One region of the Marinobacter sp. V032 genome, then DNA from elsewhere that is predicted to be linked to it. Evidence: predicted binding sites of a transcription regulator. Region 1 holds the regulator's gene; each other region holds the start of a gene.
What was found. Region 1 encodes sigma-54, which starts transcription at its own class of promoters, with help from an activator protein. Its sites were predicted from a motif close to ANTGGCATNNANNTTGCTNT; they were not measured.
Positions count from the first base shown of each region.

Region 2: the regulator sigma-54 is predicted to act here: its motif matches at 1,240-1,259, upstream of flgB (flagellar basal body rod protein FlgB).
Region 3: the regulator sigma-54 is predicted to act here: its motif matches at 979-998, upstream of ACUN9X_RS16195 (flagellar basal body-associated FliL family protein).

Region 1 covers NZ_JBQXYE010000001.1:1,883,222-1,885,493, forward strand. The annotation lists gene ptsN (PTS IIA-like nitrogen regulatory protein PtsN) at 1-58, opposite strand, end outside; gene hpf (ribosome hibernation promoting factor) at 88-396, opposite strand; gene ACUN9X_RS08655 (RNA polymerase factor sigma-54) at 516-2,066, opposite strand.
Region 2 covers NZ_JBQXYE010000002.1:228,197-230,468, reverse strand. The annotation lists gene ACUN9X_RS12645 (flagellar hook assembly protein FlgD) at 1-291, opposite strand, end outside; gene flgC (flagellar basal body rod protein FlgC) at 314-760, opposite strand; gene flgB (flagellar basal body rod protein FlgB) at 792-1,196, opposite strand; gene ACUN9X_RS12630 (nitroreductase family protein) at 1,397-1,954, opposite strand; gene ACUN9X_RS12625 (Mpo1-like protein) at 2,188-2,272, shown strand, end outside.
Region 3 covers NZ_JBQXYE010000004.1:70,996-73,267, reverse strand. The annotation lists gene ACUN9X_RS16200 (flagellar hook-length control protein FliK) at 1-719, shown strand, start outside; gene ACUN9X_RS16195 (flagellar basal body-associated FliL family protein) at 1,056-1,559, shown strand; gene fliM (flagellar motor switch protein FliM) at 1,613-2,272, shown strand, end outside.

The DNA.
Region 1 (2,272 bases):
CACAAAGGGTGAGCTCGGGAGCCAGGATTGAGGTGATTGTCAGTGCTGTTTCCGTCATGGATGGAATGCTTTCCTGTTATAAAACGACTACCGGTGACCGGCGCCGTGCATTCGGGCGACAGTCTTTTCCTTGTGTTTCAGGAGCTGTCGATCAAGTTTGTCTACCAGCGAATCGATCGCTGCGTACATGTCTTCGTCTTCGGCTTTTGCGTGAATCTCGCCACCGACGACGTGAAGAGTGGCCTCTGCGGTCTGGCGAAGCTTCTCAACGGATAAAGTGACCTGGCAATTTGTGATGTCATCGCAATGACGTTCGAGTTTTTCGAACTTGCCATCGACATAATCTTTCAGAGCGGGTGAGAGTTCGACATGGTGACCTGAGATGTTGAGTTGCATAGGCTTCTCCTGTTGTCGAGAGTGCCAGAGCGGGTTGTCCGCCTGGCAAACGGTGCTCGTCGTGTGACGAACGCTTTGAATCCTTTGCTGCCCAGTCTCACCCGGGGCAGGCGTCAATTTCAGACCAGCCGCTTCCGCTCGTTGGACGGCGGTATATGCATCGCTTCCCGATACTTGGCGACTGTGCGGCGCGCGACCTGTATGCCTTGCTCGCCGAGCAATGTGGCAATTTTACTGTCGCTGAGCGGCTTTTTTGGTGTCTCTGCCGCTACCAGTTTCTTGATCATGGCACGGATTGCAGTAGACGAACACTCTCCACCTTCATTGGTACTGACATGGCTGGAGAAAAAGTACTTCAGCTCAAATATTCCCCGCGGAGTGTGCATGTATTTCTGTGTCGTTACACGGGATATTGTGGACTCATGCATGCCCACTGCCTGGGCAATATCCGACAGAATCAGAGGCTTCATGGCCTCCTCGCCGATATCCAGAAAGCCCTGCTGATGTTCAACAATGCGCGTTGCCACCTTCAATAGCGTCTCGTTGCGACTTTGAAGACTCTTTATGAACCACTTCGCCTCCTGCAATTGATCCCGCATATAGGTGTTGTCGGCGCTGGAATCTGCTCGCTTTATTAATGCAGCATAGCCCGCATTGACACGAATGCGTGGTGCAATTTCAGGATTCAGCTCAACTCGCCAGCGATCCTTGACCTTGGTGACCACGACATCCGGCACCACATAGTCAGGCTCTACGCTGTCCAATGCATCGCCCGGACGTGGTGTAAGGGTCTGGATCAGCGCCAGCACCGCTTTGAGCTGCTCCTCCGTCAACCGGCTCCTGCGCAGCAGTTGGGCATAATCCCGATTGCCGAGCAGGTTGATGTAGTGACTGATTACAAGGCGTGCCTGTGGAAGCCACGGGGTATCCGGAGGGAGTTGACCAAGCTGGATCAGCAGGCATTCCTGCAAATCGCGAGCAAACACGCCCGGGGGATCAAAGTGCTGGAGGCGGCGCAGCACAGCCTCGACCTCATCAAGCTCGAGTGGGTCTTCGTCAGCGTCGTCGGACAGGCCGGAGTGGATGTCATCCAGAGAGGTAGTCAGGTAGCCGCGGGAATCAACCGAATCCATCAGGGCATGGGCAATAGCCTGGTCCCGCTCGCTCATGGGGGTCAGATTCAATTGCCAGAGCAGGTGATCCTGCAGTGTCTCCGCAGGGGAGTTGCGGGATTCGAAATCGGAGTCGTCATCGTCATCGCCACGCGATGCGGGGGCCGGAGCAGACTGGTAAATATCGTCCCATGCCGTGTCGACGGGCAGATCTTCGGGGATATCAGCCTGTGTTTCCTTCAGCCAGTCCGGTTCGTCCGAGGGTGCTTCCCATTCAGGATCTTCCGGCATCGTGGGCTCAGGTTGATCGGGCGTGCTGTCATCGGCGCTGTGATCGGAGTCGGTGTTATTTTCACCGCGCTCGTCGTCCTGGTTGTGTTCAGGGGAGTTGTCATCGTCTTCCGAGGTTTCCAGCATAGGATTGGATTCCAGTGCTTGCTGGATTTCCTGCTGGAGATCTAACGTCGAAAGCTGCAGCAAGCGTATGGCTTGTTGCAGTTGCGGGGTCATCGTGAGTTGTTGACCGAGCTTCAGCTGAAGCGAAGCTTTCATTACCATCGATTTATTCCCGTCACCCTTGGCTACTTGGTGTGTTCGGGCCAGGTCGCACCCGACATCATGCGGGGCCAGGAAAAAAGTGTTGCAAAGTGGCGACTTGGCAGAACAAGCAAATTCTTTGCCGAAGTTTACTGCTATGGATATGCCAATGACAATGCCTGAGCTGAAACGGTTCCGCTTTTTCGAAAATTCAGGTTCCGCCTGAC
Region 2 (2,272 bases), on a different contig from region 1:
CCGGCCAACCATGGCCGACGCCTGCAGAGCCTGCGTTGAGCGGAACTGGCCGACCACATCATCAACTGATCCAGCCAGACTCTGAATTTCTTCAAGCGAGCTGAACTGCGCCAACTGCGCAATAAAATCGCCGTTGTCCTGGGGCTCAAGCGGGTTTTGATTGTTCAGCTGGGCCAGCATCAACTCCATGAACTCGCCCTTGCCAAGCTCATCAGAGGACGAAGAAGCTTTCGAAGCATTCTGGTACTGGTTCAGTACGCTGGCTGCGGCAGTGTTATCAACTGTACTCATGGCTTACTCCTACCGGGCCGGCTTATTGTCCAAGTGTCAGGATGCGCTGCATCATCGACTTGGCGGTGTTCATGACATCAACGTTCATTTCGAAGCTGCGCGAAGACGACATCATGTCCGCCATTTCTTCGACAACATTCACGTTGGGATAGAAAACGTAGCCATCTTCGTTTGCCGCCGGATGATCCGGTTGGTAGCGCATCTGCAGATCTTCATCACTCTCCACAATGCCCTCAACCTGAACCCCGGTGGAGGCAGCAGAGTTTGCACCCCAGCCTGCGCCAAACGCGTCACCGCTCATTACATCCTGCTGAATGGCTGCGAATACCGGCTTGCGTGCCCGATAGGTCTCTTCTGTGCTGGAACTGGCAGTTTCAGCATTGGCAATGTTCGAAGCGGTCGTATTCAGACGCAGTGACTGAGCAGTCATACCCGAACCGGCGATATCAAAAATGTTTCCGAGCGACATAATCTGCCTCCTCAATTATCCGGGGATCGGGTTATTGGCCCGTGATGGCCTTGCTCAGACCGGTAAATTTGCCATTCAGAAACTGAAAGCTGGCTTGATAATCCATAGAATTGCGCATGAACCGAGCCTGTTCCTGCTGCGCATCCACCGTGTTGCCGTCGATGGATGGCTGATAAGGCGCGCGATAAAGCAAGGTTGCCCGGTCACTCATGGCCGCTGCAGTGTCAATGTGGCCGGAGTCGGTTCGTACCATCGCCAGATCACTATCAACACCCGACTGAGCCGCACCCAATGCAGCCTTGAAATCGACGTCGCGCGCTTTAAAGCCCGGTGTATCGGCGTTTGCCAGATTATTTGCCAGTACTTCGGCACGCTGTACGCGCATATTCAGCGCCTTTTCGTGAATGCCGAGTGCATTGTTAAAACTGATGGCCATGATGTCTCCCGCAGGTTTTGCCGCGATTCTGCTTTCCACAGACTAAGCAACTGCGATGCCATCTTTTAAAAACCGTGTAGCGGCGGGGTTTTCAGGGAGAAAAGATTAAAACGGGGATTAAGAAAAGAGGCAAAAAGAGGAAATGCGGCAAGCCCTTTCCTCCTTAACCCGACACTGACCTGCCATCAGCACTTGCGCAACTAGCCTGGCCAACGTGAGACGAAAGCATCGGGGTCGGGGCGATCAATCGCCGGCTTTTCGGAAACAGGTGTACCAACATAGAGAAAGCCGACGATCGACTCGTTTGGGGCAAGCCCCAAGCCTTCAGCGATTACCGGATTATAGGCAATGGAGCCGGTGCGCCACATACCGGCAAATCCCTGCGCCTCCAGCGCCAGCAGGATATACGCCATGCCGCAACCAGCCGAAAGCGTCTCCTCAATAGGCGGCACTTTAGGATGACCGTGATGGGACGCGATACCCACAATAATCATCGGCGCGCGGCGCGTCATACCTTGCAGCTTCTCCACCGGCAAAGCCGTGGGATTGGCCGCATCGGCCGTTCTGGCAAACACCTCGCCCAATGCGTCCAACCCGTCACCTTCAATTACCAGATAACGCCAGGGTCTGAGTAACGCATGGTCCGGCGCCCTTGCGGCACATTTGAAAACGGTATCGAGTACCGATGCGCCGGGTGCCGGCGACTCGAGACGTGGCTCTGATGACCGGTTCAGAATTTGGCTGATAACGTCCGTCATAACACTCCTTGGGACTGAGGCCGCTGCGCGGGCGCCGGGTAACCCCCAGCGGGCAACGCAAGTGATGAGTTAGCGAATTGTGAGGCTTATGTAATACTGTTAATCTGTGCCAAAAGGCAGTCAGTAGCCGGATAAACCAAATATTACGTCATTAACGGTAACCGGAAAATCTGCTGACAAAGGCCTCGCAGGCCTTCGCAAACACTATAACAACAACCTCGCTGCGGAAAGTCATGACTCAGGAAACAAAGTTCAACAGCTTTGCGGAGTTCTACCCCTATTATCTGGAAGAGCATCGCGACCCAACCTGCCGCAGAC
Region 3 (2,272 bases), on a different contig from region 1:
TGGCTGCCGGCACCACCCAGCAGTCTCCAGTTGCTATGGCGCTGAAAGCGGGTAAAGGCGGTGGCGAAGGCTTGCCATCCGAATCGGGCGAAACTCTCAAAGGCCTTCTGGGCAAATCAACCGCGGCTGGAGAGGGCAAGGGAATTGAATTTTCCGCTCAGCTTAATCGGCTTCAGGGAGGTGCTGAGTCCGCGTCAAAGTCTGGCCCTGCATCCTTGCAGCAGGCGCAGGGAGCCAAGGAAGTACTGGCGCCACTGAAAAGCTATTCCACCAGCATCGACCTGCCGGTTCAGCATGCTGAATGGGGCGAGAAAGTGGCCGGTAAGCTGGCCTGGCTGACCACTCAGCGTATGTCAGTGGCAGAAATACACATTACGCCCCCGGATTTCGGGCCTATGGAAGTACGGGTTCAGGTTCACAACGATCAGGCTAACGTCGCTATCCACGCGAGTCATTCAGTGGTCAGGGATCAACTTGAGCTTAACGGTCACCGTCTGCGGGATATGCTGCAGGACAGTGGCCTGACGCTCGAGCGTTTTGAGGTTTCTGTTGATGCCTCGGGTCAGGGCCAGCGAGACAGTGCCGGAGAAGGCACCGGGACACACGGCGAAGGTGTTGTGGGTAATGGCGATATGGCAGCACTCGACCAGGATGATGGCGCCGCACTTTCCGGATCGCTGGATTTGAGCTGGCGCGGAGAGGTTGACCTGTACGCCTGATCGCAGCCGATTGCCTGGCTGGGCCACTCAGCTGATCCATCCCGCCCGAAAGGCGATGACCCACCCCATATTACCAACCCGATTCAGGTTTCTGACTCGGGTTTTGTTTTTTCTCTGCGCGGTTCTTTCATTCGGGCGGTTTATGTCTGATGATTCAGACGCTAAACTTCTGTTTTCAATAAGTGTCTGGCATCAAAGCACGTGTGGCTGCGAGTCTCATGGATAAGGGCCGTCTGGTATTTTTCCTTCAACATCGAAGACTGGCCCGTAACTTGCTGCTACCTTGTTAAATAGCCCTTCATTCGCCCGAAAGTGACGGAAAACTGACTGACCACTATGGCCGAAAATAAAGAGAACGCGCCGGCAGGCGGCAAGAGCAAACTGAAGCTCATTATTATTCTGACGCTGGTGGTGCTGATGGCCGTTGGCTTATCGGTTGCCGGTACATACTGGCTTCTGAAAGGGGATTCAGATAGCGGAAGTGATGCGGCTGACAGCGACGAGCCGGCGGAAGAAGTATTTGTTCCCAGCCGGTACCTGACGATCGAAAAGCCCTTCATCGTTACCTTGACGGCTGACGGACGTCAGCGTTACATGCAGATATTTGTTGCTTTCCAAAGCCGGGACCAGGCTGCACTGGATGCGGCAGAAACGCACATGCCACTGATTCGCAGCCGGTTGTTGAGTTTATTTGGTGGTCAGGATTTTGCGGCGATGCAAACGGTTGAGGGTAAGCAGCAACTGCTGGCCGATACGCTATCCGCCGTCAACGGTGTACTTGAACAGGAAGGCGCGTCGCCTGTTGACCGTATTCTGTTCGAGAACTTTGTACTGCAATAATTATTCACCCGGTCCGTCCGTTTTGGATGAACCTGTGAGGTCGGGAATCAGGTATGCAGGATTTACTGTCACAAGATGAAATCGACGCGCTACTCCATGGTGTCGATGATGGTGACATCGACACCTACGATGAGGCCGATGAAGCTGGCGTAAAAGACTACGATCTTGCCAGTCAGGATCGTATTGTTCGTGGCCGGATGCCAACGCTTGAAATGATCAATGAGCGTTTTGCCCGTTACACCCGAATCAGTCTTTTCAATCTGTTGCGTCGTAACGCCGATGTGTCCACCGGCGGTATTCAGATCATGAAGTTCGGCGAGTATGTCCATACCCTTTATGTGCCGACCAGTCTGAACCTGATAAAAATGCGGCCCCTTCGCGGCACAGGTTTGTTTATCCTCGATGCCAAGCTGGTGTTCAAGCTGGTTGATAATTTCTTTGGTGGGGAAGGCCGGCACGCGAAGATCGAGGGCCGGGAGTTTACTCCGACAGAGATTCGCATCGTCCAGATGATGCTGGACCAGGTTTTCATTGATATGCGGGAAGCCTGGAGCGCGGTGCTCAAAATTGATTTCGAATACCTCAGTTCTGAGGTGAATCCGGCGATGGCCAATATCGTCAGCCCCAGCGAAGTGGTGGTCGTCAGTACTTTCCATATCGAGCTGGACGGTGGCGGTGGCGAGCTGCACATGGCATTTCCCTATTCGATGATC